DNA from 4 places in the Streptomyces sp. NPDC021020 genome. Region 3 is predicted to be linked to each of the others. Evidence: riboswitches for the same ligand, from Rfam matches in the RefSeq annotation. Region 3 holds a riboswitch; each other region holds the start of a gene.
What was found. A riboswitch is a leader RNA that binds a small molecule or an ion and turns the genes downstream of it on or off. The one in region 3 is predicted to bind cyclic di-AMP.
Positions count from the first base shown of each region.

Region 1: linked by a shared signal. The riboswitch ahead of ACH4SL_RS01605 (M23 family metallopeptidase) and the one ahead of ACH4SL_RS28230 (C40 family peptidase) in region 3 are both predicted to bind cyclic di-AMP.
Region 2: linked by a shared signal. The riboswitch ahead of ACH4SL_RS25875 (peptidoglycan DD-metalloendopeptidase family protein) and the one ahead of ACH4SL_RS28230 (C40 family peptidase) in region 3 are both predicted to bind cyclic di-AMP.
Region 4: linked by a shared signal. The riboswitch ahead of ACH4SL_RS16980 (NlpC/P60 family protein) and the one ahead of ACH4SL_RS28230 (C40 family peptidase) in region 3 are both predicted to bind cyclic di-AMP.

Region 1 covers NZ_JBIRQQ010000001.1:353,683-361,305, reverse strand. Annotated here, with positions in the region: gene ACH4SL_RS01625 (DUF3427 domain-containing protein) at 1-567, shown strand, start outside; gene ACH4SL_RS01620 (LuxR C-terminal-related transcriptional regulator) at 983-1,633, shown strand; gene ACH4SL_RS01615 (XRE family transcriptional regulator) at 1,678-2,607, shown strand; gene ACH4SL_RS01610 (MBL fold metallo-hydrolase) at 2,604-3,695, shown strand; gene ACH4SL_RS01605 (M23 family metallopeptidase) at 4,000-5,235, opposite strand; cyclic di-AMP (ydaO/yuaA leader) riboswitch at 5,283-5,445, opposite strand; gene ACH4SL_RS01600 (N-acetylmuramoyl-L-alanine amidase) at 5,849-6,493, shown strand; gene ACH4SL_RS01595 (DUF4240 domain-containing protein) at 6,573-7,265, opposite strand.
Region 2 covers NZ_JBIRQQ010000008.1:475,714-483,336, reverse strand. Annotated here, with positions in the region: gene rho (transcription termination factor Rho) at 1-558, shown strand, start outside; gene ACH4SL_RS25885 (phytanoyl-CoA dioxygenase family protein) at 624-1,424, shown strand; gene ACH4SL_RS25880 (AAA family ATPase) at 1,434-4,658, shown strand; gene ACH4SL_RS25875 (peptidoglycan DD-metalloendopeptidase family protein) at 4,743-5,609, opposite strand; cyclic di-AMP (ydaO/yuaA leader) riboswitch at 5,613-5,802, opposite strand; gene ACH4SL_RS25870 (GNAT family N-acetyltransferase) at 6,185-7,201, opposite strand; gene ACH4SL_RS25865 (uridine kinase) at 7,264-7,623, opposite strand, start outside.
Region 3 covers NZ_JBIRQQ010000010.1:78,320-85,942, reverse strand. Annotated here, with positions in the region: gene ACH4SL_RS28260 (adenosylmethionine--8-amino-7-oxononanoate transaminase) at 1-1,205, opposite strand, end outside; gene bioB (biotin synthase BioB) at 1,198-2,382, opposite strand; gene ACH4SL_RS28250 (aminotransferase class I/II-fold pyridoxal phosphate-dependent enzyme) at 2,575-3,753, shown strand; gene ACH4SL_RS28245 (DUF397 domain-containing protein) at 3,777-4,028, opposite strand; gene ACH4SL_RS28240 (helix-turn-helix domain-containing protein) at 4,025-4,918, opposite strand; gene ACH4SL_RS28235 (ATP-binding protein) at 5,198-5,629, shown strand; gene ACH4SL_RS28230 (C40 family peptidase) at 5,648-6,133, opposite strand; cyclic di-AMP (ydaO/yuaA leader) riboswitch at 6,137-6,309, opposite strand; gene ACH4SL_RS28225 (hypothetical protein) at 6,649-6,963, opposite strand; gene ACH4SL_RS28220 (ATP-dependent Clp protease proteolytic subunit) at 6,969-7,604, opposite strand.
Region 4 covers NZ_JBIRQQ010000005.1:383,417-391,039, reverse strand. Annotated here, with positions in the region: gene ACH4SL_RS16985 (NlpC/P60 family protein) at 82-1,212, shown strand; cyclic di-AMP (ydaO/yuaA leader) riboswitch at 1,377-1,534, shown strand; gene ACH4SL_RS16980 (NlpC/P60 family protein) at 1,541-2,581, shown strand; gene ACH4SL_RS16975 (NlpC/P60 family protein) at 2,924-4,024, shown strand; gene ACH4SL_RS16970 (hypothetical protein) at 4,078-4,698, opposite strand; gene ACH4SL_RS16965 (RHS repeat-associated core domain-containing protein) at 4,727-7,623, opposite strand, start outside.

The sequences.
Region 1 (7,623 bases), on a different contig from region 3:
TTTCGCGATGAGGCACGGCAACTCCTGGCATACAACCTTGCCCACACAGAGCACGCGCCCATCCCGCTCCTCGGCGATCACGCCGGGCTCCCGTTGTCCGTACACGGCTCGTACAACCGCGAGGAAATCCTCACCGCACTCAGCCAGACAACACTGGGCGGCTACACGCCGAACAATTTCCGAGAAGGCGTCAGATGGTGTCCGAACATCGCGACCGACGCCCTGCTCGTGACACTGGAGAAAGACGAAAAGGACTTCTCTCCGCAGACGCGATACCGCGACTTCGCCATGAACGAAACCCGATTCCACTGGGAGAGCCAGAGCACGACATCCGACACCTCACCAACAGGCGTCCGCTACCGCACCCACCGTGAGCGCGGCACCCACGTCCTGCTGTTCGTCCGACGCTTCAAGCACACCGACATCGCTGGCCCGCAGCCGTGGATGCTGCTGGGCCCGGCGGAGTTCGTCGAATACCGCGGCAGCAAGCCGATGGGGATCGTCTGGGATCTCCGCCACCGCATGCCCGCAGACGTATGGACGTACTCAGCGATCGCAGCCAGTTGACGGGCAGCGCGTGAGCGATTCGTCCACATGCTCCCGGATGGCACCGAAGTCCTCTGAGGGGGAAGGTCCCGCACCGGGCCCAGAGGGGTGGGCGCACCAGGGCCCGGCTGCGCACCGCCCGGCCTGGTAGGCCCTACATCACATCATTTGTGGGGGTTCTTTTCCTCGACGGATTCGGCCTGGAAAACGCGTGACACCCCTGTAACACTCTGTATCTGACGGGGCGACAGACAACGGCAGGGCTTCCGCGGGTGGGTGGCGGGGGTAGGGGCCGGTGGATGGCGTCAGGCGGGGTGAGTTGAGGAGGGGTGGGGCTGTGGAGTCAGAGGTGTGGTCGGAGGGGCGGCAAGAAGGGGAGCGGGGTTCGGGGGCGGGGTTTCGGATGGATGGCGGGGGGCGGGCGGAGCGGTTGGTCGTGGAGCAGTATCCGCGGGCGGCGGGGGACGCGTACGGGAGTCTGCTCGGGGAGATGGCGGGGTCGGTGGTGGAGTCCGCGGACGGGATGCTGGTGGGGGGGCCGGGGCAGGCGGAGGTGGAGGCCGCGGCGGTGATGTCGGGGCGCGGGGTGCGGGTCAGGGCGATGTATCCGCGGGCGCTGCTCGCGGTGCCGGAGAAGGCCTCGTGGCTGCGGCAGGTGTCGGACGCGGGGGTGAGCGTGCGGGTGCTGGACCACCTGCCGCACGACCTGATGGTCTTCGACCGGCACACAGTGTGCCTGGCGGCCCGCACGGTGGTGTCGGGCGCGAAGGAGCCGCCGCTGGTGCGGGTCAGCGGGGAGTTGCTGGCGTCGTCCTTCGCGGCGATATACGAGTCGTACTGGCGGCGCGGCACGCCCCTGTCGCGGATGTCGCCGGGGCCGCACCACGCCCAGCTCGGGGAGCGGGAGCGGGCCGTGATCCGGCTGATGGCCAATGGCTACTCCGATGACAGGATCGCCAGAAAGCTGGGTATCACCACTCCGGACGTAGTGTCGGTGATGGCCGCGCTGATGGAACGGCTGGACGCGGGGAGCCGTTTCGAGGCGGGGTACAAGCTTGCCCGGGAGGTCGACCCGCGCGACCTGTGAGGGTCGCGGGCCGGCGCGCGGGCCGGAAGGGAGCCGTGAGGCCGGTGCGCGACCGCGAGGCGATGCAGACGCTGCTCGCGCGGGCCAGGGCCCGGGTCGACCCGGGCGAGTTCGGCCTCGCGCCGCGCGCCGACCCGCGCGGGCGCAAGGTCAGCGGGCTGACGCACGAGCACATGACGCGGCTGCTGGGCTGGCCGGAGCACAAGTACGGCTACGTGGAGCGCGGCCGGCTCGCCGCGATCGAGGCGGAGCTGCTGGAGCCCGTGGCGCGGGTTCTGCGGCTGTCGGACCACGAGTGGGAGGCGCTGGTCCTCTACGCGACGGGCGTGCCGCCCGCCTACCGGCTGGACCCGGAGCTGGGCAGGGCCGTGCCCAGCCCCTGGGAGCGGGTGCTGCGCGGCTCGCACGAGATGGCGTACGTCAACGACGCGGCGTGGGACGTCGTCGCGTACAACGCCGCCTTCGCGCGGCTCTTCCCGCGCCGCGAGGTGCCCGGCAACACGATGCGCTGGATGCTGCTGGACACCGAGGCCCGGGAGGTGCTCGGGGACTGGGCGGAGAGCTGGCTGCCGCGGCTCGTGCCGCAACTGCGCGCCGCCGTGGTGGCCAACCCGCACGACCGGCCGCTGGCGCAACTGCACGCGGACGCCATGCGCGACCCGGTCGTCGCCCCCTTCCTGGAGGCGCCGACCGGCGAGTACATCGGGCCGCGGGCGGAGAGCGCGCTGCCGCTGGTGCACGCCGAGCTGGGGCCGGGGTGGGTGACGCTGTGCACGGCGGGGCCGTTCGGGGTGCCGGGCGGGCGGCTGATGTTCGTCCTCTTCGACCAGGGGGAGGAGCCGCGGCACGGCCCGTCCCTCACGGCGCCCGCCACCGCGCCCGTCGACCCGGAGGGCCTCGCGGACGGCGGACGCCGGCTCATCACCGCCGATACGGCGAAAAGCCCTGCTGGGCCGCACAATTGGGCCCTATGAGCTTCCCTCTTCCGCATGCGCTGCGGTCGCTGACACCCCACGTCCACGCCTGGCTCCCGGACGGCCACGCGACGTGGGGCATGGCCAACTGCGTCGTGGTCACCGGGCGGGGCGCGGGCCCGGGCCCCGGCACCGCGCTGCTGGTCGACACCCCGTACACCGCCGGAATGACCCGGCAATTGCAACGGCTCATCGCAGGGCTCGGCAATGGCCACGCCGACGACAACGAAGGCGGCGGCCCGGTGGTCCGCACCGTCGTGAACACCCACGGCAACGGCGACCACTCGTACGGCAACGCGCTCTTCCCGGGCGCCGACGTCATCGCCACCGACGCCAACGGCGAGCACCTGTGCGCGGAGCCGGAACCGGCCGTGCTGGCCGGGCTGGTGGCGGCCGCCGACCCGGCCACGCCCATGGGGGCGTACATGCGGCGGCATTTCGCGCGCTACGGCGACTTCGGCGGGGTCACGCCCCTGCACCCGAACCGCACCTTCAGCGGCGAGCTCGACCTGGACGTCGACGGGGTCGCGGTGCGGCTCGTCGAGGTCGGGCCGGCGCACACCGCGGGCGACCTGATCGTGCACCTGCCGCAGGAGGGCGTGGTGTGCGCGGGGGACGTCGTCTTCAACGAGGACCACCCGGTGCACTGGGCGGGGCCGCTGGAGTCGGTGCACGCCGCGTGCGAGCGCATCCTGGAGTGCGACCCGCGGGTCGTCGTGCCGGGGCACGGGCCGGTGATGACGCCCGCGGATGTGCGGCGCTACGCCGACTACCTGCTGGACCTGCGGGAGGTCATCCACCGCGGGCACACGGCGGGGCGCCCGCTGCCCGTCCTCGCCGCGGATCTGGTCGCGGCGGACCCCTACCCGCAGTGGGGGCTGGGCGAACGGATGGCGATCCTGGCGGCCGTCGAATACCGCGCCCTGGACGGTGCGACGGACCGGGCCGACCTCGTCGCCCTGGTCGGCCTCGCGGCCGGCTTCGCGGCGGGGGCGGACGCGCCGGACGGCAACGGGCCGGAGAAGGCGGAGGCCCCTCAAGGCGCGGCGGCGGACGGTACGGCGGCCGCGGGCGGCGCCGGGAGCTGACCTGCCGGCCGGGCGGGAGGGGGCCGGGGGCTGGAGATGCCGACGGCCCCGGCGTCGGGGGGGGTGAACGCCGGGGCCGCGGCGGCTCCTGGGGGCCTGCGAGCGGGCGCAGGGCCCTTGCCGTGACCGTACTCCTGCGGTGTTTCCTTCGCACGTCTGCGGTGTGCGTGTCCGGTGAATCCGCCGATACCGGGGACAGACCGTGTGCCCGACCCCCGATACCTGCAAGCCTATGCCTGTCGCCTAGCTTATGCGCAGATATCCGTACGTGCGTGCGTTTCGGCGTGGCGTTTCGCGCCGGATCTCAGACGGCGACGTCGTGGCCGTGCAGCCACGGCACCGGGTCGACCGGTGCGCCGCCGCCGGGGCGTACTTCCAGGTGCAGGTGCGGGCCCGGTACATTGCCGGTCGCACCGACCCGGCCGATCGTGTCGCCGGTGGTGACGCGGCCGTCCGTGGCGACCATCGTCGACAGGTGGCAATACCAGAGCTCGGTGCCGTCGTCGAGCCGCAGCACCACCCGGTAGCCGTACGAGCCCGCCCAGCCGGCCGAGGTGACCGTACCGGTGTGGACGGCGTGGACCGGGGTGCCGGTGGGGGCGGCGAAGTCCTGGCCGGTGTGCATGGCCCACATGTTGCCGGACTCGCCGAAGGCGTTGGTGAGCGTGTACGAGGCGACCGGCTTGACGTAGGAGGCGGCGAGCTGCGCCAGCCGCTCCGCCTCGGCCTGCGCGGCGGCCTCGGCGGCGGCCTTGGCCTTCGCCTCGGCCTCGGCCTTGGCGGCGGCGGCCTGCTCGCGCACCTTGCGGGCCGCGGCTTCCTTGGCCGCCTTCTCCGCGGCGATCCGCTCCGCGGCCTCGCGGGCGCGGCGCTCGGCGTCCGCGCGCTGCTGGGTGACCTGGGCGATGATGCGGCTGCACAGCGCCTCGCCGGGGTCGGCGGTCTCCGCGCCGGGCTCGGCGCACGGGGCGTCCTGGGCCTCGGTGGTGGGCGGGGCGGCGGGGGCCGCGGTCGCCGCCCGGGTGACGGCGGCGGGGTCGTACGACGGGGTGCCGACCGCGACGTCCGGCAACGGGACGGCGGGGGCCGCGGCGGGAGCTGCCGGCGCGACCGGCAGGTCAGGAGCCGCCACCGGCGCGGCGGCGGCGGGCGGTTCGGCCGCGGCGGCCACGCCGCCCGTGCCGACCGCGGCCATCGCCGCCATGCCGAGCACGGCCGATCCGACGCTGGCCGCGCTGCTCAGGCCGCCGGCCAGACCCGGGAGCCCGCCGCGCTGCCGGGGCAGGCGCGGCTGGCTGCGTGGGCCGTCGCCCGGGAGGCCGTCGGCGTCGGGCCGGGGGGAGCCGGCCGGCGCGGGGGCCTCGGGGGCGGGGACTGCGGCGGGTGCCGGGAGCGGGGCGGCGGAGCCGGGGAAGCCCTGGGAGCCGGGGGCTTGGGGGGCGGCGGGGGTGCCGGGTGCCGCGGGGAAATAGCCGGGGCCGTCGGGCGAGAAGCGCTCGCCGGGCTCTCCGAAGTGCCATTGCCCGGTCGGTTCTGCCACCGGGGTCGGAGCGTAGGCAGGCTGGTTGGACGCCACGGGGGCGCACTCCTTTCCTTCCTTCTCGCCTACCGGGTTAGCTGACGGGTTCGGAGCAGGAAGGTCTCCTACGGACGGCCTGACGGCCCCCCGATTCACCCCATTGGACCCCTTCCGTGGTGACGGAAGGGCGGGTCCCCGGTTCCCGCGGACGGGATTCGGCAAGCGCACGGTGCCGCCTGTCGGCGGCAGTGACGACCGCGCTGCGTTATCGAACGTTAATAGAGCCGGACGGGTTTTCCAAGCCGAATCGAAGAGTTGGGGGTGGGAAGCAATCGGGCAGGGTATCCGTAGAAGGGAGGAAGCGGACACGCGGCGTGGCCGGGCAGTGATGCGAGTGTTCGCCAGTTGTTACCGGAAGGGGGAGGGATGATCACGCGGGGTGAGGGGTCGGTGACCCTCGCGGCGGCGCGGGTGCGCCAGTGGTCTGAACCTGTGCCAATTCGCGAATCCCTTGGCACGCCAGGGGCGTGAGCCGCACGATGGGCAGGCCCGATGCTCTTGTCATGCACTCGTCCATGCCATGACTCCTCAGCACCATGCCGCCTCAGCACCATGACGCCTCTGGGAGCCCCCGATGCATCGCCCCAACCCTGCGGAACCCACCCGCCGTTCGCTGCTGCGCGGCGGACTCGGAATCGGCGCCGCCGCCACCGCGGGCCTGGCCGCCGACCTCTGGCCGGCCGCTTCCGCCCCGGCCGCCACCCCCGCCTCTGCCCGCGCCGCAGCCGCCGCGGTCGACTACCCGTCAGCCACCTGGGCGCCGGCCAGCACCGCCAACTACACGGCGTCCAACCGGCCCTCCAGCTACCCGATCCAGATGGTGGTCATCCACGTCACCCAGGAGACCTTCGCCGACACGATCTCCCTCTTCCAGGACCCGGCGCACGCGGCCGCCGCCCACTACGTGGTCCGGTCCGCCGACGGGGCGATCGACCAGTGCGTCCGCGAGCACGACATCGCCTGGCACGCGGGCAACTGGGACTACAACACCCGCAGCATCGGCATCGAGCACGAGGGCTGGGTCGACCAGCCGTCGTACTTCACGACCGCGATGTACCACTCCTCGGCAGCGCTGACGGCGGCGATCTGCGACAAGTACGGCATACCCAAGGACCGCGCCCACATCATCGGCCACGTCCAGGTGCCCGGCACCGACCACACCGACCCGGGCCCCAACTGGGACTGGGTGCGCTACATCCGGCTCGTCAACGGGGTCTGAGCCGGGCCGGGCCGCGCGGCAGCCGGGCCCCGACCGCCCGCCGCAGGCGCCGACCGGCCGGTACGGGGCCCGGCGCCCGCTACGGAGCGGACCGGTCGGTGGCGCCGCCGCGCGGGAAGGGCTCGTCGAGGGGGAAGAGGACGCTCAGCCGCGGCAGCCGCCGGGCCGCTTCCTCCTCGTCGAGGGCCGACCAGCGGCGCCCGGAGGGGTCGGGGCTGTCCGCCGGTACGGGCGGGGCGCCGGTCCCCCGGCCGCCGCAGCCGGCACCGTAGGGAGCGGGCCAGTGGCGGCGGGCGCCGCGGGCGCCGCGGACGGCGGCGTAGAAGGCGTCGCCGAAGTCCTCGCAGGGTCCGGTGACCAGCTCGTACGCGGCCAGGCCGACCGTGTCGAGGGCGGGCCACGCGGGCCGGTCGGCGGCGGGCCAGGCGGCGCGGGGGCGACCGGACAGCCGCAGCACCTCGGGGGCGTAGGCCAGGACGTCCGGGTCGTTCACCGCGGCCTCGAAGACCGCGCGGCCGAGGCCCATCATCCAGTGCTGGAAGGAGCGGAAGGTGTCGTCGGAACACCAGCCACCGAAGATCCGGTCGGCGGCGGCCCACAGATCCCAGGTGAGGGCCAGGTCGGTCAGCTCGTCGAGCCAGGCCTGGAAGGCCACGATCTCGTCACCGGTGCGCCGCGCGAGGCTGTCGCGCAGTCCGGCGTCACGCTTGTCACTGCCCAAGCCGTGCCGCCGGGAGTCCTCCAGGAGGGCCCAGAAGGAGTCGGTGTTCATGGGGACTGACTATGCCAGGGGCTTCTGACGACTCCAATTCGCTTGTCGGGAACGGAAGTTGAGCCCGCACGCTGGACGGGCGGCTGTGACCTGCGGGCCGCGCGGGATTCCGGATCCCGGGCAGCCACGGGCGCTCCCGCGGCTCGCGCCGCCCTGCGGCCCGGCAGCGCCAGGCCCCGCGCCGGGCAGCGCGTCGCCGTCGCCCGCGCCCCGCCCCGCACCCCGTGACCGTACGGGCGGACCGTCGTCCACAGGCTGTGGACGGACGGGTCGCGACCTGGTCGGCGGCGCTGGTGCCGCCGGTACGGGGCCGGGGCGGGACGGAGGGTCAGGCTCTCCAGAGCCAGGCGAAGACGGC
Region 2 (7,623 bases), on a different contig from region 3:
ATCGCGCTCGCGGAGCTGGCGGTGGAGCGGGCCAAGCGGCTGGTGGAGCTGGGGCAGGACGTGGTGATCCTGCTGGATTCGCTGACCCGGCTGTGCCGGGCGCACAACAACGCGGCGGCGCACAGCGGCCGTACGCTCTCCGGCGGGGTGGACGCGGCCGCGCTGCACGGGCCGAAGCGGCTCTTCGGCGCGGCGCGGCGGACCGAGGAGGCCGGGTCGCTGACGATCCTGGCCACCGCGCTGGTCGACACCGGTTCGCGCGCCGACAGCTTCTTCTACGAGGAGCTGAAGGGCACCGGCAACATGGAGCTGCACCTGGACCGTACGCTCGCCGAGCGGCGGGTCTTCCCGGCGGTCGACATCCTCTCGTCCGGCACCCGGCGCGAGGAACTGCTGCTGCCGCCGCGGGAGTTGCCGGTGGTGCACGGCCTGCGGCAGGCGCTGCACGGGCGCGACGCGCACTCCGCCCTCGATGTGCTGCTGGACCGGATGCGGCACACGCCCGACAACGCGTCCTTCCTGCACCAGGTGCAGGGCACCGTCCCGCGCCCGGCCTGAGCCCGGCCTGAGCCCGGCGGAAATCCGCTGGACCGCGCGGCGCGGCGGCGGTGATGATCGGCAGCATGGACACGAGTGACCCCGCGTCCGGGGGTGAGGCGCTGGTCGAGGACTTCCTGCGGGACGGCTTCGTGAAGATCGAGGGGGCCTTCGACGCTCCGACCGCCCGCGCGTGCGCCGACCTGCTGTGGCAGGAGACCGGCTTCGACCCGGCCGATCCTGCGACGTGGACGAAGCCGGTGCACTGGGTGGGCAACATGCCCCAGCCGCCCTTCGTCGCCGCGGCCAACACCCCTGTCCTGCATGCCGCGTTCGACCTGCTGGTCGGGCCCGGACGGTGGGTGCCGCGGCCGTCGCTCGGCTCCTTCCCGCTGCGCTTCCCGCACCCGGAGGAACCGGACGACGCGGGCTGGCACATCGACGGCGGCTACCTGCCCGCGGGCGAGAGCTGGCATTTCTCCAACCTGCGTTCGCGGGACCGCGCACTGCTGATGCTGTTCCTCTTCACCGACGTCACCGAGGACAACGCGCCGACCCGGATCCGCGTCGGCTCCCATCTCGACATCCCGCGGGTGCTCGCCCCGTACGGCGAGACGGGCGTGTCGATGCTGCGGGGCGCACCGGCGATGGTGGCCGCCTCCGACCACCGCCCGGTGGCGCTCGCCACCGGCCGGGCGGGCGACGTCTTCCTGTGCCACCCCTTCCTCGTGCACGCCGCGCAGCCGAACCACGGCGCCGCGCCGCGCTTCCTCGCCCAGCCGCCGCTCCACCCCGCCGTGCCGCTGGAGCTGGAGCGCGCCGACGGGGCGTACTCGCCGGTGGAGCTGGCGATACGCCGCGGGCTGCGCGCCGCGGACGTCGGCTAGCGTCTGATCATGCTGTACGGACGGGACGGGGAGGCCGCGGCGCTGCGCGGCCTGCTGGACGGGGCACGGGACGGGCGCAGCGGGGTGCTGGTGCTGCGCGGCGAGGCGGGCATCGGCAAGACCGCGCTGCTGGAGCACGCGGTGGGCCAGGCCGCGGACATGACGGTGGTACGCGGCTCGGGCGTCGAGTTCGAGGCGGAACTGCCCTTCGCCGGGCTGCAGTTGCTGCTGCGTACGGCGATGGGCGCGGACGGCGCGCTGCCGGAGCCGCAACGGCGGGCGCTGCGGGCGGCGTTCGGGCTCGGCGGTGTCGAACCGGGCCCCGTCGAACCGATGTTCGTCGGCCTGGCGGTGCTGTCGCTGCTGTCGGAGCACGCGGGCGACGGGCCGCTGCTGTGCGTCGTGGACGACGCCCAGTGGCTGGACCGGGCGTCCGCCGACGCGCTGCTCTTCGCGGCGCGGCGGCTGGACGCGGAGGGCGTCGCCATGGTCTTCGCGGCGCGCGACGGCGAGGGTGCCTTCCCCGCGCCGGGCCTGCCCGAGCTGCGCCCCGCGCCGCTGGACGAGGCGGCGGCGCTGGCGCTGCTCGCCGAGCGCTCCGGGCCCTCGGGCCGGGAGGACCCGATGGCGGAGGGGCTGCGCCGCCGGGTGCTGGCGGAGGCGCAGGGCAATCCGCTGGCGCTGCTGGAGCTCCCGGCGGGACTGCGGGACGCCGGGAGCGCGGTGGCCGGGCCGGGCGCGCTGCCGCTGACCAGCCGCCTGCAGCTGGCCTTCCACGGCCGGGTCAGCCATCTGCCGCGGGCCACCCAGACGCTGCTGCTGGTGGCCGCCGCCGACCACACCGGCGAGCTGGGTACGGTCCTGCGGGCGGCGGGCGAGCTGGGCGCGGGTGTCCCGGACCTCCCGCCCGCGCAGGACGCCGGGCTCGTCACGGTGGACGGCACGCTGCTGCGCTTCCGGCATCCGCTCGTGCGGGCCGCGATCCACCAGCGGGCCTCCCTGCCCGAGCGGCTGGCCGCGCACCGCGCGCTGGCCGCCGCGGCCGACCCCGAGCGCGACGCCGACCACCGCGCCTGGCACCTCGCGGCCGCCGCGACCGGCCCCGACGAGGCGGCGGCCGCCGCGCTGGAACGCACCGCGGGCCGCGCGCGCGAACGCAGCGGCCACACCGCGGCCGCGGCCGCGTACGACCGCGCGGCCCGGCTGAGCACCGACCCGCCGGCCCGCCTGCGCCGCCTGCTCCTCGCCGCGGAATCCGCCTCCGAAGCGGGCGAGATCCCCCGCGCCCGCGCCTTCGCCGACGAGGCCGCCCGCCTGGCGACACGCCTGACCGCCACGGCCGCCGCCCCACGGGAGGAAGCGGCACCGGTGCAGGGCCCGTACGGCGCCCCGGAGACCGACGGCCGGGGAGAGGCACCCGCACCTGCACGGCACCTACACGGCGCCGGCCCGGGCGGCGGCGCCGGGACCGACGCGGACGCCCGCAGCCCGCAGGAGCCATCCGCATCGGAGCAGCACCCGTACGGCAGCGGCCCGGACGGCGCCCCAGGGACCGACGGCCTGGGAGAGGCAGCCGCACCCGTACGGCGCCCGCACGGCAGCGGCCCGGGCGGCGGCGCCGGGACCGGCGGCCCGGGGGAGGCAGCCGCACCCGTACAGCGCCCGCACGGCAGCGGCCCGGACGGCGGCCCGCACGCCGCCTCGGGCAGCGCGCCCGGGAGTGCCCTGGCCCCGCGTGCCGCCGGGCCGGGCGGCAGGCCCGAGGGTGCCTTCCCCTCAGGCGGAGCCGAACAGCTCGCCGTCGCGCGGACGTTGCACGTGCGGGGGCTCGCGGACTTCCTGGAGGGGGACTTCCCCGGTGCGCACCGGCTGCTGACCGAGGGGGCGGCGCTGGCCGCCGAGGGGGATCCGCAGCGCGCGGCGCGGATGCTCGTGCAGGCCACGCACACCGCGTGGTATCTGGGCGGCGACGTGGTCACCGACACCCTCGCGCGGCTGGACGCGCTGGGGCTGCCGCCGGACGCGCCCGTGCTGCCCGTCGCCGCCTTCCTGGTCGCCGCACTGGGGCCGGGCTCGGCCGGGCGCGTACCGCCGGACCTCGGCGCGGCGGCGGCCGCGGCGCGGGCGGCGCACGGCGGGCGGGTCGATCCCGGGCATCTGGTGATGCTGTGCGGGGTGGGCCTGACGCTCGGCCAGGACGTGCAGGCGCACGAGCTGACCACGGTGCTCGCGGCGGAGGGCCGGGAGAGCGGCGGGGTCGGGCGCCTCACGACGGTGCTGTTCTTCCGGGCCGAGGCGGAGATCTTCGACGCGCGTTTCGACGACGCGGCGGCGACCGCCCGGGAGGCGCTGCGGATCGCGGCGGACACCGGGCAGCGGCAGTGGGTGAGCCAGCTCAGCAGCGCGCTCGCGTACGTCGCGGCGATGCGCGGCGACCAGGACGAGTGCCGCCGCCGGGTGGACGCGGCGCTCGCGGGCGGCTCGGGCACGGCGATGGCGCCGGGCGCCCCGTGGGCGTACTGGTCGCAGGGGCTGCTGGAGCTGGGCCGCGGCCGGGCGCAGGCGGCGCTGGAGCAGCTGGCGCTGCTCGGCGAGGAGTCGGTGCGGCACCACATATCGGCCACCCGCAGCGTGCCGGACCTGGTGGAGGCGGCGGTGCGGCTCGGGGTGCCGGAGCGCGCGGACGCGTCCTTCGCGCGGTTCGAGGAGTGGGCGGCGCGGTCCGGGCAGAGCTGGGCGGCGGCGCTGGTGGCGCGCTGCCGGGCGCTGCGCGCGCCGGAGGCGGACGCGGAGGCGTACTACCTCGCCGCGCTCGACGCGCACGACCCGCACCGGCGGGCGATGGAGTCGGCCCGCACCGGCCTGCTGTACGGGGAGTGGCTGCGCCGGGCGCGCCGCAAGAACGAGGCCCGGGTCAGGCTGCGCACCGCACTGGACGTCTTCGAGCGGCTCGGCGCGGCCCCGTGGGCGGAGCGGGCGCGCGGCGAGCTGGGCGCGGCGGGCGGGACACTGCCGGAGGCCGGCCGGGAGGCGGCGCCGGTGGACGCGGAGGCGGGGCTCACACCGCAGGAATCGCAGATCGTCCGGCTGGCGGCGGAGGGCCTGTCGAACAAGGACATCGCGGCCCGGCTGTTCCTGAGCCCGCGGACCGTCGGCTACCACCTGTACAAGGCGTACCCGAAGCTCGGTGTGGCCTCCCGGGGCGAGCTGGCCGGGCTGTTCGGGCAGGCGTGACACGGGGGGGGGGGAGACACGCGGGTGCCCGCCCGGTCGCGAGGACCGGACGGGCACCGGGGGTCGTGCCGCTCGGGCGGTGGCTCAGACGGTGACGCCGTGCGACGCCAGGTAGGCGACCGGGTCGATGTCGGAGCCGTAGTCCGGCGTGGTGCGCACCTCGAAGTGCAGGTGCGGGCCGGTGACGTTGCCGGTGGCGCCGGAGATGCCGATCTCCTGGCCCTCGGTGACGGTCTGGCCGACCGAGACCACCGGGCGCGTCAGGTGGCCGTACAGGGTGTACTTGCCGTCCGCGTGCTTGATGATCACGTCGTTGCCGTAGGCGCCGTCCGCGCCCGCGTGGACGACGGTGCCGGCGGCCACCGAGTGGACCGGGGTGCCGCTCCAGACGAGGAAGTCGACGCCGGTGTGGTGGCCGGAGGACCACATGCTGCCGCCGGTCTTGTAGCCGGTGCCGATGGCGGCGTCGCCGACCGGCTTGGTCCAGCCGGTGTCGGCCTTCTTCGCGGCGGCGGCGGGGGCGGCCGGAGCGGCCTTCTTCACCGGGGCGGCCTTCTTGGCGGGGGCCTTCGCGGCCGGTGCCTTCACCGCGGGCGCCTTCGCGGCGGGCGCGGCGGCCGGGGTGGTGTCCAGCGTGATGTGCAGGCCGGGGCGTATCAGCGACGGGTTGGCGCCGATGGCCTTCTTGTTGGCGTCGTAGAGCGCCTTCCAGCCGCCCTTGACGTGGTGCGTGGTGGCGATCTTCGCGAGCGTGTCGCCGCGGACCACGGTGTAGTCGTGCGCCGTGGCGGTCGCCGCGGCCGGGGCCTTGGCGGGCTCGGCGGCGGACGCGGACTGGGCGACGCCGACGAGCGGGATCGCCACGGCAGCGGCGCCCGTACCGGCCACGATGCAGACGCGGGTGAGGCGGTTGAGCGAGCGGGGCTTGCGGTGCTGACCCTGTGCGGGCATGGGGATTCCTCTCCTACGCCTGCGAGGTGAGCTGTCGGGTTCGGGCTGGAGATGCCCGGCCGCGGCCGCGGTGCGCGCTCCGGTCAGGTGCGCGGGTGTACGGCACGGCTTCACCCCGAGCCGGCCGGGAGACGTCCCGGACGGCGGCTTACCTTGGGTCCCCCGCTCCTGCCCTTTGCAGCTCGGATGGTGCTGCGCCCGGGCGGCGGCAGGATTCGGCGTTCCGCCCGGCGGCTGTCGCGGACGTCCGGCCCGCGGTAACGGCGAAGCTAAACGACCTCGCGAGCGCCGGGCAAGCAAACCCGGCATGCCGCCCCATTCCACCCTTACCGGCGGTCACAGCGCGCCACCCGTACGATCCGGTACGTACCCGCGCCCGTCACCGTCCGCGGACCGGCCGCGTACCCACCGCAACATTCGACCCGCGGCGGGAACAGCGGGTGCGCGGGCCGGGAGCGGACCGTGTTCGGCGGGTGACACCGGACACACGATTCGCCCGGCGTGATCCACATCACCGTGAAATGTCCGATATGCAGGCTTATGCAACTTTCGCACCTTTAGTCGCCGATGGGGGGTCAGAACGTCCCCGGCGCCCCGCCGATCCGCGCGTCCAGCGTCCTGCTGAGCCGGTAGGCGACCGGCCGGAAGCCGACCGCGGGCCAGTGGCCCGCCGCCAGCGGCGAGGAGGAGTGCCAGCGGGCCGACATGTAGCGGTGTCCGTTGTCGTACGCCCAGGCCAGCGCGGTGGCCAGCAGCACCCGGCTGATGCCCTCACCGCGCGCCGACGGCTCCACGTACGCCTCGGCCAGCTCGACGCACGACTCGGGTATCACCGGATCCGGAGCGGCGGGGACGATGACGACCATCGCGATCTCCTCGCCGCGCCGGGAGGCGATCCAGGCGCCGCAGCGCGGGTCGGCGAGCGCGTCGGCGTAGCGCAGCCGGTGCGCGGCGAGCGCGGCCTCGGGCTGCGGCTGGAAGACCGCGGTGCCGCGCTGCCGCCGGGAGGACTCGGCGGCCATCCGCCCTATCTGCGGCAGGTCGCCGGGCCCGGCACGCCGGATGCCCAGGCCCTCCACCCCGCGCGGCTGCCGGCCGCGGGCCTTGACCGCCATCAGCCCGTGCACCAGCTCGCGGCCGAAGCCGAGGTCTACCCAGGGCGCGGTGGCCACCTCGCCCGCGGGCACCTGCACGTAGTGCACCAGCCGCCGGTCGGCGACCAGCCGCTCGGCGATCCGGGCGTAGAGCGAGCGCAGCACCTCGGTCTCCCGCCCGCCGGGCAGCGCGTGGCCGCCGTACGGGACGAGCGCGGAGTGGGGGTGGGTGCGCAGGCCCGCGGGGTCGTCGGGGGCGAGCGTGACGGGCTGGGCGGCGAGGTAGCCGATCATGTTGCCGTCGCCGTCGAGCGCGCGGCAGGCCTCCAGGCCGGGCACCGTGTGCAGCCGGCCGAGCAGGTCCTCGCCGCGCACGGGTCCGTCGGCCAGCCAGGACCGCTGCGAGGGCGGGCGCCGGGCACGGGCGAACCAGCGGTCGTAACGCTGCACGGCCAGGGGTATGTGCTCGGGAGTCAGCGGCGCGGTGGCGACAGTCATGGTGGTCGTGGACGCTAGCGGGGCGCGACCGCCGAGGGCAAGGCGGAGCCTGGTCACGACGCTCATGCCGGCTCCCCGCCCGTCCACGCGGGATGCCGCGGGTCGTCGGCGCGCACGGTGACGTCGGCGGTCTCCTCCGGCAGCACCTCGTCGGCGTAGCGCGCGAAGGCGGGCAGCGTCCAGCGCGCCGCCTCCTCCGTACGGCGGGCGAGCGCGGCCGGCGACAGCCGCAGATGCACCGTCAGGTCCAATGGCAGGCCCTGCCCGAGCAGCAGCGGGCCGTCCAGCACCAGGACCCCGCCGGGCGGCAGCTCGACGTAGTCCGCCCGGGTGGAACGGTCGGTGCCGGGGTCGCGCAGCGACGGCAGGGCGCGCCCGCTGCCGCCGGGGCCGAGCGGGTCCAGCACCTCCCGGCGCAGGGC
Region 3 (7,623 bases):
GCGGCGCGGGTCGCCGCTGCCATGTCCACCTCGTGGTCGAGCTGCACCACGCCGATCGCCCCGAGCACCCGTACGTCGCGCACGCCGGGCAGCTCCGCGGCCGCCGCCAGGCCCTCGCGCAGGCCCGCCCCGATCCGCTCGACCTGCCCCGCCCAGTCCTGCCCGAGCAGCAGGTCGAGGGAGGCGTTCGCGACCGCGGCGGCCAGCGGGTTGCCCATGAAGGTCGGCCCGTGGGCGAGCACCGGCACCTCGCCGCGGGAGATGCCCTCGGCGACCGCGGAGGTGCACAGCGCCGCCGCCATCGTCAGGTAGCCGCCCGTCAGCGCCTTGCCGACGCACATCACGTCGGGGCTGATCCCGGCGTGCTCGGCCGCGAAGAGCTTTCCGGTGCGGCCGAAGCCGGTGGCGATCTCGTCGAGGACGAGCAGCACCCCTTGTTCGTCGCACGCCTCCCGCAGCACCCGCAGGTAGCCGGGGGAGTGGAAGGTCATGCCGCCCGCGCCCTGCACGACCGGTTCCACGACCACCGCCGCCAGCTCGTGCGCGTGCCGCGCGACCAGGGCGCGCAGCCGCTCGCAGTACGCCGGGTCGGGCTCCGCGTCGAAGCCGGGCGGCGGCTGCTCGGCGAAGACCTGCTCGGGCAGCACCCCTGACCACAGGTGGTGCATGCCACCGTCGGGGTCGCACACCGACATCGGCTGCCAGGTGTCGCCGTGGTAGCCGCCGCGCCAGGTCAGCAGCCGGCGCTTCTCCGGCCGGCCGAGCGAGCGCCAGAACTGCAGGCACATCTTGACCGCGACCTCGACCGACACCGACCCGGAGTCGGCCAGGAAGACGTGCCGCAGCGGCTCGGGCGTGATCTCCACCAGCCGCGCCGCGAGCCGCACGGCGGGCTCGTGGGTCAGGCCGCCGAACATCACATGGCTCATCCGCCCGAGCTGGTCGCGTACGGCCGCGTCCAGCACGGGGTGCCGGTAGCCGTGGATCGCCGACCACCACGACGACATGCCGTCGACCAGCTCGTCACGCCCCTGCGCGGGCGCCGCGAGCCGCAGCCGCACCCCCTCGGCCGACGCCACGACCAGCGGCTCCTGGCGGCCGGGCATCGGCCCGTACGGATGCCAGACGTGCTCGCGGTCCAGGCCGAGGAGCACCTCGGGCGACAGCGGGGCCGGGGCCGCGAACAGGGCCGCGGGCTCAGGCATTGGGCGGCAGGTCCGTTCCCGCACCCCGGCGGCGCACCGCGACCAGGTCCGTCCGCGCACCCGGCACGGGCGGTGCGGCCTCCGCCCCGCCGTGCCCGTGCCCGTGCGCGTCGGCACAGGCGGTGTCGCCGCAGCCCCCGCAGCCGCGGTCGTGGGTGCCGCACAGCCCGGCGGCGCGGTGCGCGGGCAGCGTCGTGGTGTCCGCGCCCTCCACCTCGAAGCCGGCGTCCGCGATCATGTCCAGGTCGGCCTGGCCGGCCTGGCCCTCGCTCGTCAGGTAGTCGCCCAGGAAGATCGAGTTGGCCAGGTGCAGGGCCAGCGGCTGCATCGTGCGCAGGTGCACCTCGCGCCCGCCCGCCAGCCGCACCTCCACGTCGGGGCACACGAACCGGACCATCGCCAGGATCCGCAGGCAGCGCTGCGGGGTGAGATTCCACTCCTCGGCCAGCGGGGTGCCCTCGAAGGGGATCAGGAAGTTGACCGGCACCGAGTCCGGGTCCAGCTCGCGCAGCCCGAAGACCACGTCCACCAGGTCCGCGTCGCTCTCGCCCATCCCCGCGATGAGCCCCGAGCACGCCGACAGCCCGGCCGCCTGCGCCTGCTGCACGGTGTCGACCCGGTCGGCGTACGTGTGGGTCGTGGTGATGGTCCCGTACGTGCCCTCGGAGGTGTTGAGGTTGTGGTTGTACGCGTCCGCGCCGGCCGCCTTCAGCCGGTCGGCCTGGCCGCCCGTCAGCAGGCCCAGGCACGCGCAGACCTCGACGTCCTCGTGCTGCCCCTTGATGGCCGCGATCGTCTCCGAGACCCGGTCCACGTCGCGGTCGGTCGGCCCGCGCCCGCTCGCCACCAGGCACACCCGCTTGGCGCCGCCCGCCACCCCGGCGCCCGCCGCGGCCGCGGCCTCCTCGGGCTTGATCCAGGTGTACTTGAGGATGCCGGTCTGCGAGCCCAGCCGCTGCGAGCAGTACGAGCAGTCCTCGGGGCACAGCCCGGACTTGAGGTTGACCAGGTAGTTCAGCTTCACCCGGCGGCCGAACCACGTGCGGCGCACCCGGCCCGCGGCGGCCACCACGTCGAGCAGTTCGTCGTCGGACGTCGCCAGCACGGCGAGCGCCTCGTCCCGGGTGGGCAGCTCGCGGCGCAGCCCCTTGTCCACCAGTGCGGTCAGCAGATCCATGAGGGGATACTCGCCTACCCGGCGGCCCCGAGCCAAGGACGGACCGAACAAGAGCGGTGGCCGCCGGTGTGTGCATCACCACACCCTGTGCACGATTGCGGGCCAGTACGTTGCAGGGTGAGGCCCCCGCAGCGGGCGCCGCCCCGGCCGCACCCCGCCGACCGTTCCCGAACCGCACCCCGAAGGACCGCCGTGACCAGCACACCGCCCGCCGCCGGGCACCCCGGCCCCTTCGGCTGGATCGCCGAGCAGGCCACCGCACGCTCCGCCGCCGGGCTGCGCCGCGAACTGCGCCCACGGGCCGCGGAACCGGGCCTGCTCGACCTCGCGGGCAACGACTACCTCGGCCTCAGCCTGCACCCCGAGGTCACCGCGGCGGGCGCGCAGGCGTGCGTGACGTGGGGCGCCGGGGCGACCGGCTCCCGGCTGGTCACCGGCAGCACCGCGCTGCACGCCGAACTGGAGGCGGAGCTGGCCGACTTCACCGGGTTCGAGGCCGCGCTGGTGCTCGCCTCCGGCTACGCGGCCAACCTCGCGGCGGTCACCGCGCTCACCGGGCCGGGCGCCCTCATCGTCTCCGACGCGGCCAACCACGCCTCCCTCATCGACGGCTGCCGGCTGTCCCGGGCGGCCACCGAGGTCGTCCCGCACGCCGACCCCGCCGCCGTGCGCAAGGCGCTCGCCGCGCACGCCGGGCGGGCCGTCGTCGTCAGCGACACCGTCTTCTCGGTGGACGGCGACGCGGCGCCGCTGGGCGCGCTCGCCGCCGCGGCGCGTGCGCACGGGGCCGCGCTGCTGCTGGACGACGCGCACGGGCTCGGCGTCCTCGGGCCCGGCGGGCGCGGGGCCGCGCACGCGGCGGGCCTTGCGGGCGCGCCCGACGTGGTGTGCACCGCGACACTGTCCAAGGCGCTGGGGGCGCAGGGCGGAGTGGTGCTGGGCCCCGCCGCCGTCATCGACCACCTGGTCAACACCGCGCGGACGTTCATCTTCGACACCGGGCTGGCGCCGGCCGCGGCCGGCGCCGCCCTCGCCGCGCTGCGGCTGCTGCGGCGCGAGCCCGCGCGGGCGGGCCGCGCGCTGGGCGCGGCCCGCGACTTCCACCGCCGCCTCACCGCCGCGGGGCTGGATGCGACGGCGCCGGACGCGTGCGTCGTCTCGGTCCGGGCGCCCTCGCCCGCGGCGGCGGTGGAGTGGGCCGCCGCGTGCCGCGCCGCGGGGCTCGCGGTGGGCTGCTTCCGCCCGCCGTCCGTCCCCGACGGCGTCTCCCGACTGCGGGTGACGGCCAACGCGGCGCTGTCCCCGGCCGGGATCGCGGCGGCGGCCGCCACGATCGTCGCGACCGCGCCGGCCGGGGCGATCCGTACCTGACGGGACCTGCCCGCCTCCGGGGTCTAACCGGCCTTGAGCGCCTCCGCGTTGACGGCCGCCACGAACGAGGTCCACGCACCCGGTGCGAACAGCAGGGCCGGCCCGGCGGTGTCCTTGGAGTCGCGGACCGCGACAGGGCCGGAGGGCAGACGGGCCGTCTCGACGCAGTTGTTCGCCGCCGTGCTGTGGCTGCTGCGCCGCCAGGCGACGTCCAGCGCCAGGCTGGACGGAACGTGGGCGTGCGGCTCGCGGGCCGCCGGGATTCGCGCAGTCATGCTGTCGGTGCCTCCTTAGTGCGCCGCTGCAACCGCGAGAACTCCGCCCCGATTTCCGTGATCATCGCAGCCGATTCCGCACAGGGGAGCGCGCGATCACACAATCGGGCGAACGCGGCGGTGTAAGCGGCGATGTCTTCTTTCCGATCGACACAGAGACTACCGGTCAGATGGTCGAGAACAACCACATCCAGATCTGCAATGCGCGGAAAGGAGAAGATGACGAAAGACCCCGTCACCCCTATGTGCCCGCCCGCGGCAAATGGCAGCACCTGCAGGGAAACCTGCGGGAGTTCGGCCGCGCGTGCGAGCCACCGCAGCTGACCTGCCATCACCTCCGGCCCGCCGACACCGCGGCGCAGCACCGCCTCGTCGAGCACCGCGTTCAGCTCCAGCGGCGGGTTCTGCTCCAGCAGGACAGCCTGCCGTGCGATGCGCACCTCGGCCAGCGCGGCCACCTCGCGCGGGGCGAGCTGCGGCAGTACGTCGCGGGTGAGCGCACGGGCGTACCCGGGAGTCTGGAGCAGGCCCGGCACCACCGTGGTCTCCAGCGACCTGGCCCGGGTGGCGCCCGTCTCCAGGCTGATGAAGTCGCGGTATTCGACCGGCAGGACCTCGCGGAAGTCGTGCCACCAGCCGCGCTGGTGGCCGTGTCCGGCAAGGGTGTGCAGCAGGTCGCGAACATCGCGGTCACGTACGGAGTAGGCGTCGAGCAGCAGGTTGACGTCCTCGGCGCGGACGCTGCTGTGGCCGGTCTCGATACGGCTCACCTTCGACTGGTGCCACCCCACCCGCTGGGCCGCCTCGCCGCTGGTGAACCCCGCGAGATCGCGCAACCGGCGCAGTTCCGCGCCGAGTCGGCGCCGGCGTACGGCGGGCTCTCGTTCCATGTCCTCTCGCCCTCCTCGCTGCGACGCAATCCGGCGGCCGGTTGCGTTCTGTCCTCTTCTCCCCGATACGCCAGTCTGCCGACCATGTGCGTTCTCCCGCGGCAGAGTTCACCGATTTGAGCGACAGATATATGCAGACCGCTGTGCGGCGCCCGCATTGGCGGCACGATGAGTGCATTCTGGCGCGAACCCGGCGTATGCGAGGGCGGCCCAATTCCGGCCCCGCAGCCGGGGCGTTCGCATCGGAGCCAGGTCACGGCGGGAAAGGGAAGCGTCGCCATGGCAGATCTTCAGGAAGCGTCCGTCACCCTGCCGAGCGAACCCGCCTCGGTGACGGCGGCCAGGCGGTACGTCTGCGCGCTGCTCGCCGACTGGGGACTGCCCGCGGGCGCCCCGGCCGTCGACACCGTGCGCCTGATCGTGTCCGAACTGGCCACCAACGCGGTGCTGCACACCTCGGGCCTGTCGCCGACCTTCACCGTCGACGTACGCCTGGAGCGGTCCGAGCAGCTGCACATCGGTGTCACCGACAGCCACCCGCGCTGGCCGCGCCAGGCCGCGGTGTGCCCGCAGCAGCAGGACAACGGCCGCGGGCTGGTCATCATCCGCCATCTGACCGCCGAGTCCGGCGGCAGCCTGCGGGTCACCCCGACCGGCGACGGCGGCAAGACCGTCTGGATCGTGCTGCCCTGGGCCGTCCCGGTGGGCTGAGCGCGGGCCGCGCGGCGGTCAGACCCGCCCGTACCAGACGGTGCGCGTCCAGATGTGCTCCAGGCGCACCCGGGCGCCGGTCTTCGGGGCGTGCCAGATCTTGCCGCCGCCCGCGTAGATGCCGACGTGGTAGACGGAGGACGCGGACGGTCCGCTGTGGAAGAAGACCAGGTCGCCGACGTGCCGGCCGGACGCGGAGATGTGGCGGGTGTTGCGGTACTGGGCGGCGGCGGTGCGCGGCAGCCGCTTGCCGGCCTTGCTGAAGGAGTAGAGGGTCAGGCCCGAGCAGTCGAAGCGCGAGGGCCCGGTGGCGCCCCACTGGTAGAGGGAGCCCTCCTTGGACGCCGCCACCCCGAGGGCCCGGACGCCCGTGGTGGCCGCCTCGGCCTGCTGGACGGCGCCGGGCAGCAGGGACGGTACGGCGACTGCGGCGGCGGTGAGCACGGACGCGGCCCCGAGACGGGTCAGCCGTGCGGAAGCGGAAACTGCGACAGGCGCGGTCATGCGCAACCCTTCGTCGTCGGCCTGCGAAGGATGACCTGTCGGGTTCGGGCAGGCGAAGATGCCCGGCCGCGTGCTGCGGCTTCACCCCAAGGGGCGGCCCGGGAGTACCGGGTCCGGCCCCGTCGTGCGTGGGTCCTCCGCTCCCGCCGTTGCACTCGTGTCGACCTGGCATCCGCACGCCGGCGGGACTCGGCGTCCGTGCGGACCGCCCCGCCACGGCGGCGGGGGCTTGTCGTCACCACGGATCGTGACGCACACGGCACGCCGGTACCCGGCGGGAAACGCCCGGTGTGACCCTCGTCACGCTTGGTCCGACCGGGTGGCGGCGCTGCTCCCTTCCGGTGAGCGGCGCGCCCCGGCACACCGCTGTGACCTGCGCTGTCGACCCACCGCCCGGACCGGCCCGCGCAACCGGGGCGGTCGCCCGCCGGCCCCGCGCCGCTGGGCCGACGGGATGAGGGAGGGTTCGGCCGACAAGGGGAGGCCGCGCCGCAGCGTGACGGCGCGGGCGGCCGTCACGGCGCGGGCGGCTCCGGTGCGGGCGCCACCACCGCGAGCGAGGACCGGCGCTCGCCGTCCAGCACCCGCAGCGCCCGCCCCAGCGTGGCGTGGTGGAGCTGCGTCTCGCCGCGCAGGTGCATCACCGTCAGCGCCTCGCGCAGCGCAAGCGCCCGCCCGACGAGCGCCTGCGCGGCACGCAGCGCCCCGTACGTGTCGGTGCCGCGCGACGGGTTGACGCGGCCGAGCAGGTCGACGACCTCCAGGTAGCAGTCGATCAGCTCGCCCTCGGAGCGGGTGAGCGCCGGCAGCGGCGGCGGTTCCGGGCGCACCGGCCTCACCGCGCGCCGGTGGCCGGGCCGTTGGTCTTGCGGCTGTTGGTGAGCCGGTCCGCCAGGCCGTAGTCGACGGCGGACGCGGCGTCGAAGACCTTGTCGCGCTCGATGTCCGCCCGGATCCGCTCCGGCTCCTGCCCGGTGTGGCGCACCAGCAGCGCCTCCAGCTTGTCGCGGGTGCGCAGCAGTTCGTTGGCCTGGATCTCCAGGTCCGACACGTCGCCCTGCACCACGTCGCCCATCGACGGCTGGTGGATCAGGATCCGGGCGTACGGGGTGATCATCCGCTTGCCCGGCGCCCCGGCCGCCAGCAGCACCGCCGCGGCCGACGCCGCCTGCCCGATGCAGACGGTCGCGACGTCGCACGTCACGTACTGCATCGTGTCGTAGATCGCGGTCATCGCGGAGAAGGACCCGCCCGGCGAGTTGATGTAGAGGTGGATGTCCTGGTCGGGGCTCGCGCTCTCCAGATGGATCAGCTGGGCCATCACGTCGTTGGCCGACGTGTCGTCGACCGGGGTGCCCAGGAAGACGATCCGCTCCTGGAGCAGCTTGGAGTACGGGTCCGTGGTGCGGGTGCCGCTGCTGCTGCGCTCGGTGAACTCCGGGAGCACGTAGCGGGCGGTGGGTCGGATCATGCGGGCACCTCCGTGCGTA
Region 4 (7,623 bases), on a different contig from region 3:
AACCGGACACCGGCCTTCCCCTCGCTGCGGCACTTGGTTACGGTGCCGCACCAGGCAGCGTCCGAAAGGAGTCCGTCGGGCATGGCGACACACCGCAAGTCCCGCACCGCGATACTCAGCAGCCCGGGGCCGCGTACGGCCGTGGGGCTGACGACCGCCGCGCTGGCCACGATGACCATCTTCGCGGAGGCGGCGAGCGCCGCGCCCGAGGCCCCGTCGCCGCAGCCCTCGATCGCCGAGGTGAAGGCGAAGGTGGACGCCCTCCAGCACGACGCGGAGGTGGCCACCGAGAACTACAACGGGATCAAGGAAGCCACCAGCCAGCAGAACACCAAGGTCAACACGCTGCTGACGCAGGCCGCCCAGAAGACGCAGACGCTGAACGAGTCCCGCCGGCAGCTGGGCATCTACGCCGCCGCGCAGTACCGCAGCGGCGGCGACGACTCCACCGCCACCTACCTGCTCGCCGCCAGCCCGCAGGACCTGCTGGACCAGCGGCACCTGACCGACCTGTTCGGCAAGCGGCAGAAGGCCGCCGTCGAGGACTTCCGGGTGCAGCAGGCCGACGCGACCCAGAAGCGCATCCAGGCCGCGCAGGCCCTCCAGACGCTCACCGCGAAGCAGGCGCAGCTCAAGACCGCCAAGGCCGATGTCGCGAAGAAGCTGGGCGCCGCGCAGCAGCTCCTCAACAGCCTGACCGCGCAGGAGAAGGCGCGGCTCGCGGCCCTGGAGAAGAAGCAGGAGGAGGAGGCGGCGCGCAAGGCCGCCGCGATCGCGAAGCAGGAGCAGGCGAAGAAGGACGCGGCGGCCAAGCAGGCCCAGCAGGCCGGCTCCACCACCTCGACCTCCTCCGCCGCGAACAGCTCGCTCGCCGACAAGGCCATCGCGTTCGCCCGCGCCCAGATCGGCGAGCCGTACGTGTGGGGCGCGACCGGCCCCGGCTCGTGGGACTGCTCGGGCCTGACGCAGGCGGCGTACAAGGCGGCGGGCGTGACGCTGCCGCGTACCACCGGCGAGCAGGTCAACGTCGGCACCCGGGTGTCGCAGTCCGACATGGAGCCGGGCGACCTGGTCTTCTTCTACAGCGACCACAGCCACGTCGGCATCTACATCGGCGGCGGGAACATGATCCACGCGCCGCACACCGGCACCGTCGTGAAGATCGCGCCGATCACCGAGATGCCCATCTACGGCGTGGTCCGCCCGTACTGACCGACGTCGGGGAACGTTGACCGGCGTCATGGCGCACGGTCACGAACCGTAAGATCACAAAGCGATTTCGGTCACGTTCCGATCCAAACTTCCCAGACCCGGGAGAGTTTGGCTACGGTAGCCCGCTAGGCGATACGTTCTCCGCCGGTGACCGCACCGGCAGCGTCTCACCTCCGCTCAATCCGGCCCAGGCCGGAACCGGGGACCCACCAAGCACAGTTGGGGTGAATCGGACACGGTGCCGCGAGGCGCCGGACCGTAGGGCCAACCTTCCCGGCCCGAACCCGTCAGCTAACCCGGTCGGCGGTTCACGGAAGGAGTCGCCTTCGTGGCGTCGCACCGCAAGCCGCGTCAGAGCCTGCTGGCCGTCACCGCCCCGCGCGCGGCGGTCGGGGTCACGGCCGCGGCTCTTGCCTCCGTCACCCTGCTCAGCGAGAGCGCCAGTGCCACGCCCGCCAAACCGAAGCCCACCATCGCCGAGGTCAAGCAGCAGATCGACACCCTCAACGAGCAGGCCGAGGTGGCGACGGAGGCCTACAACCAGGCGGTGGAGAACACCAAGACGCAGCGCGACAAGACCAACACGCTGCTGGGCGAGGTCGCCCGGAAGACCGAGCAGATGAACGCCACCCGGCAGCTGCTGGGCCAGTTCGCGAGCGCGCAGTACCGCGACGGCGGCATCGACCCGACCGTCCAGCTGCTGCTGTCCAGCGACCCGACCGCCTTCCTGGAGCAGTCGCACACGCTCAACCAGCTGTCGGCGAGCCAGACCGCGGCGCTGAAGAACTTCCAGATCCAGCAGGAGCAGGCCTCCATCAAGCGGGCGCAGGCCACCGCGAGCCTCGCCCAGCTCACCACCGCGCAGCAGCAGCTCGCGACGCAGAAGAAGACGATGGAGACCAAGCTCGCCGCGGCGCAGAAGCTGCTCAACAGCCTCACCGCCCAGCAGCGCGCCCAGGTCGCGAACATCCACAAGGGCTCGTCGTCCAAGAGCGACTACACCTACTCCGGCCCCGCGAGCGGCCGTGCCGCCGCCGCGATCCAGTTCGCCCTCGCGCAGCGCGGCAAGCCGTACGTGCGCGGCGCGACCGGCCCCGGCTCGTACGACTGCTCCGGGCTCACCCAGGCCGCCTTCCGCGCGGCGGGCGTGACCCTCGGGCGCACCACTCAGGACCAGATCCACGACGGGGTGGCCGTCTCGAAGGCCGATCTGCGGCCCGGCGACCTGGTCTTCTTCTACTCCGGCAACTCGCATGTCGGCATCTACCTCGGCAACGGCCAGATCGTGCACGCCCCGCACACCGGCGCGGTCGTCGAGGTCGCCCCGATGAGCTGGATGCCCTTCTCCCAGGCGCGCCGGGTCGCCTGACCCCGGCGCCCGCGCGGCCTCTCCTCCGCAGCCTGACCGCGCCCCTGCCCGTACGTCGGTCGTACGGATCCGGGGCATCCGGTCAGGCTGCGGGCATATGCGGGCGGGTCACCCGTCGAACGGCGGTCGAAAGCGCGCAGAGGTGACCGGATGAGGCCAATCCCGGTCAACGCGCCCCTTTCCCGCCCCCGGCGGGTCTAGCGTCGCTCCTCAGGTGGCCGACACCCCACTGCCGTCCCGGCTCGTGGACGGCACTCGGCCACCCCCGCCGAAGGCCCGGCGGCGCCCTGACCCCCCGTGCAGGCGCCGCCGGGCCGTTCCCTGGAAGGAGTGACGGCCGCGATGGCCTCACACAGTCCCGCCGGCAGTCCCACCGGCCCCGCCGCGCACCGCAGGCGCCCTCCTTTAGCCGGCGGTCCCTCCGCGGCCACCAAACGGGTCGGTGTCACCCTGGCCCTCGCCTCGGCCGCCTCCGTGACCCTGCTCGGCGAGGCCGCGCACGCCGAGCCACAGCTCACCCCCGACCAGGTACGCGCCCAGGTCGCGACGCTCTACCAGCAGGCGGAGCAGGCCACGCAGGAGTACGACGGCGCCACGGAGCAGGCCGACCGGGCGAACTCCGCGGTCACCGCCCTCCAGGACGAGCTGGCCCGCAAGACCGCCGCCCTCAACACCACGCGGGACGCGCTCGGCAGCCTCGCCGCCGCCCAGTACCGCACCGGCGGCATCGACCCGCTGCTGCAGCTCGCCCTCAGCTCCTCCCCGAGCACCTACCTGGAGCGCGCCGCCTTCCTCGACCAGGCCGGCACCCGCCAGTCCGTGACGCTGCGCCAACTCGCCTCCCAGCAGCGCGACATCGCGAGCACCCGCGCGCAGGCCACCGACAAGCTCGCCGCCCTGCGCACCGCGCAGGCCGCCGTCGCCGCCCACCGCCGCACCGTCACCGGCAAGCTCGCCGCCGCCCAGGCGCTGCTGGCCCGGCTGACCGCCGCCCAGCGCGCGGCCCTCGCGGCGGACGACGGCCCCCCGGCGCAGGACACCGCCCCCGCGCACGGCACCGCCCCCGCGCCGCTGCCCGCGGTCGCGGCCCCCTCGCCGCGCGCCGCCCGCGCCGTGGCGTTCGCCTACCAGGCGCTCGGCCTGCCGTACGTGTGGGGCGCGACGGGCCCGCGCGCGTACGACTGCTCCGGCCTGACGCAGGCGGCGTGGAAGGCGGCGGGTGTGTCGCTGCCGCGCACCACGTACACCCAGATCAACGCGGGCCCGCGCATCTCGCGCGACCAGCTCCAGCCCGGCGACCTGGTCTTCTTCTACTCGGGTGTGAGCCACGTCGGCATCTACATCGGCGGCGGGAAGATGATCCACGCACCGCACCCCGGCTCGACGGTGCGGATCGCGCCGATCAGCGAAATGCCTTTCGCGGGCGCGGTCCGCCCCAGCTGAACCGGGGTGCGGCCGTGACAGGTGGGCCCCGCGGCACCGCGGGGCCCACCGCGCTACACGGGCGGCCTCACCTCCGCGGGCGTCACGTACAGCCCGGGGCCCTTCGTCCCGACGGCCCGGCCGAGCGCCGGCCGCCACAGGACGACGCCGTGCTCCCGCTCCCACCGCCGGGTGCTGCGCGTCCCGACCGCGAACACCGCGAAGAGCAGCGGCAGCAGCAGCACGAGGAGCGGCACATGCAGCCGCCAGACGCCGAACAGCGCGAGCAGCACGCCGACCAGCCCCGTCACGGCGGCGTCGAGGGCGAGCCGGCGCCGGACGGCGTCCCGCCCCTCGTGGTCGCGCCGCACGGCCGGCGGCGCCTGGAGCGGTACCGCCGCCGCGTAGCCCTCGGCCAGCGAACGCCGGGTCTTCTGCCTGAGCTGCGCCCACGGCACGACGACCAGGAAGACGCCCAGCAGGACCAGCTGGCCGGTCAGGTTGAAGGTCTCCCAGTCCTGCTCCTGGCTGCCGACCGACAGTGCCACGGCGAGGCCCGCCGCGGTGCCGGCCACGCACCCGGCGGTCATCCACCGGGCGTGCGCCACCAGCGGCACCAGGAACCGCTGCCGCCCGTGCGGCAGTTCTGCCGCCGCGGCCGTCACCGGTCCACCTCCTGCGCTGTCGCCGGACATTCCGTGTTCTCCTTCGTCCTCACCGCGCTCATCCGAAGAGCCCACCGAGTTTCTTGAGTCCCTTCGCGACCCCGCCGACCCCCTTGACGACGCCGCCGGCCACCGAGGTCCCTATCTTGTTCGCCACCTTCCCGACGGGTGTCGCCGCCAGTTTGGGGGCGAATCCGATGCCGGTGAAGATGAGCAGCGCCTGCACGGAGGACTTCACACACGCGGTGCCGAATCCGTTACGGCAGTTGTAGTACGCCTGGTAGCCGTTGGCCACGATCTGGATGCCGGTGTAGACGGCGATGGCCGTCGCGCCGCACGCCGCGCCGCCCTCGGGGCCCACGATCGAGCAGAAGAGCAGCCCTCCGGCGGCCACCGCGATGGCCGCGTTGGACGCCGCGTTGAGCTTGTCCGCGACGTCGTTCTTGTGCGGCATCTTGACGGCGTCCTTGCACTGCGCCGCCGAACTGCCGCCGTCCAGGCACTTGCCGAACTGCTGGATCTGCGCCGAATACTTGCCGCCCGCGCTGTCCATCCAGTTCCGGAACGTCTTGTCGTCCAGGTTGCCGCCGCCGGTGTACCCGAGGTTCTTGCGCAGCCAGTCCTGCGTCTTGCTGTCGACGGAACTGCCGCCGCTGTTGCTGCCCTTGGTGTGGTAGGAGGCGCTGGTGGCGGTGTGGGTCGCGCCCTTGTGGCTCCGGGCGTCCTGCTCCTTCTCCTTCTGGGTGCGGTGGTCGCCGCCGTCGCCCTTGCCCTTGCTCGGGGTGTGCGGGCAGGCCGGCTCGTCGCCGAAGCCGCAGGCCAGGCCGTCGCCGGTGGGGTCGGCGAAGGTGACGGGGTTGTCCGCGCCGTACGCGTAGCCGTTGAGGGTCTGGGGTTTGTCCGTCTCCAGTTTCGGGTCGGTGCTCAGGAAGCGGCCGGTGAGCGGGTCGTACTGCCGGTCGCCGACCTGGGTGAGGCCGCTGCCGGGGTCGGCCGGGGCGCCGAGGAAGCCCTTGTCGTCCGGCCAGTTCGCGGGGCTGCTGCCGCGCGAGGAGCCGAACGGCGTGGTGTAGCGCGTGCTGACGGCCTGGGTGGTGCCGTCCAGGGCGATGCCCGCGGTGCCGTGGTCGTCGGAGGCGATCCAGCTCAGCTGCGGCACCCCCGGCTCGGTGGTGCGCTCCGCGACGACCTGGCCGTCCGCGCCCTCGGTGTACTGCCGTACGCCCCAGGTCGTGGCCTTGCCGTCGGCGCCCTTGCGGGAGTGCAGTTCGGTGGCGCCGAGGTAGAGCACGCTCTCCCCGTCACCGCTGGTGGCGTGGCGGACGAGCAGGTCGTCGTCGGCGTCGTAGAGGTAGCCCGCCGCGTCGGTGCCCTCGGCGGAGGTGGCGAGGTCGCCCTCGGTGTTCCAGGTGAGCGACTGCCCGGCGGTGCCCGCGACAGGGCGGGTGAGGGTGTTGCCGTCCTTGTCGTAGGTGTACGTGTCGGCCGCGCCCGTGCAGCTGCCGCTGGTGACGGTGCTGGTCAGGGTGTGCGGCTGGCTCGGCTTGCCGTAGCAGTAGGTGGTGGTGCCGGTGCTGCCCGCCGCGGTGCGCTCGGTGTCGCTGGTGCGCAGCCCGCCGTCGGTGTAGGCGTAGCTGCTGCTGTACGGCGCCGGTCCGCCGAGTCCGGCGGTGGCGGCCGTGCCCGAGGTGCAGTCGCCGCCGGCCGGGGTCCAGGCGCTGGTCAGCCGCTGGTAGCCGTCGTAGCCGAAGCACTGGGTGTCGGCGGTGGTGGTGCCGCCGAGGGTGGCGGGGTTGCTGATCTTCGTGACGTCGCCGGCGGCGTCGTAGCTGTAGTGCAGGTCCATCGGCATCCACGCGTGCGTGTCGTCGGTGACGTAGCTGCGCAGCAGCCTGCCGGTGCCCTCCTCCCACTCGTTGTCGAGGTACGCCTGCTTGACGGTCGGCGAGGGGGAGACCCCGAGGGTCAGCTGCTCCGGCCGGGCGGTCTGCGAGTAGGCGGTGTCCAGCACGTAGCCGGACTTGCCGACCACCGTGTCGACGTTCCCGGTCGGGGTGTAGGTGTAGCTGACGTCCTCCTGCGGGAGCCCGGCGACGGCCGGTTCGCGGCTCCAGGCGAGGCTGCCGTCGACGTTGTAGCTCGCGGCGAAGCTGTAGGCGGCCTGCGCCGCCCCGGAGGTGACCAGGGGATCGGTCGGGTCCAGGCTCACGGTGCTGCCGGTGACGTGGTAGAGGCTGTCGTACGACGTGACCGCGTCGGTGTACTGCCTGCCGCCGTCGTAGCGGGTCGAGGTCGCCGGCTGGCCCTTGGCGACGGTGTCGTAGGTCCAGCTCGCCAGCCGGTTGGCGTCGCTGCGGTCGGTCTGCCACAGGCCGGTCCTGCGGCCGATCGCGTCGTAGCCGAACAGCTGCGTACGGCCCTCGGCGTCGGTGTCCGTGTCGACGTTGTCGACCGCGGTGTAGGTCGTCGTGGTGGTCCCGGCGTCCGGGTCGGTCGCCGACGTCTGGCGGCCGAAGAGGTCGTAGCCCCACGACCACACGGCCTTGTCGGGCCCGGTCACGGTGAGCTTGCGGTCGTCGGCGCCGTAGGTGTACGCGGTCGTGGTGTGCGCGGGCAGCGGCGCGGTGCCGCCGTAGTCGGCGTCGGAGTAGGAGCCGCCGGAGTATTCGCGCAGCTGCGTGGTCCGCCCGAGCGCGTCGGTCACGGTACGGGTGGCCGAGCCGCCGGCGGGCGCGCTGACGGCCGTGGAGTCACCGGTGTAGCTGGTGGTGGTGGTCCACTTCGGCACGCCGTAGACCAGCAGCTGGTCGGCCGTGGTGCGGCCGGCCGCGTCGAAGGTGAACTGGTGCTGGGTGGGCGTGCCGCCGTACTCGCCCCGGTCGTAGGTGCCGGTGGGCGCCGTGGAGCTGTCGTAGGTGTCGGCGTAGGTGGCGGTGACCAGGCCGCGCGAGTCGT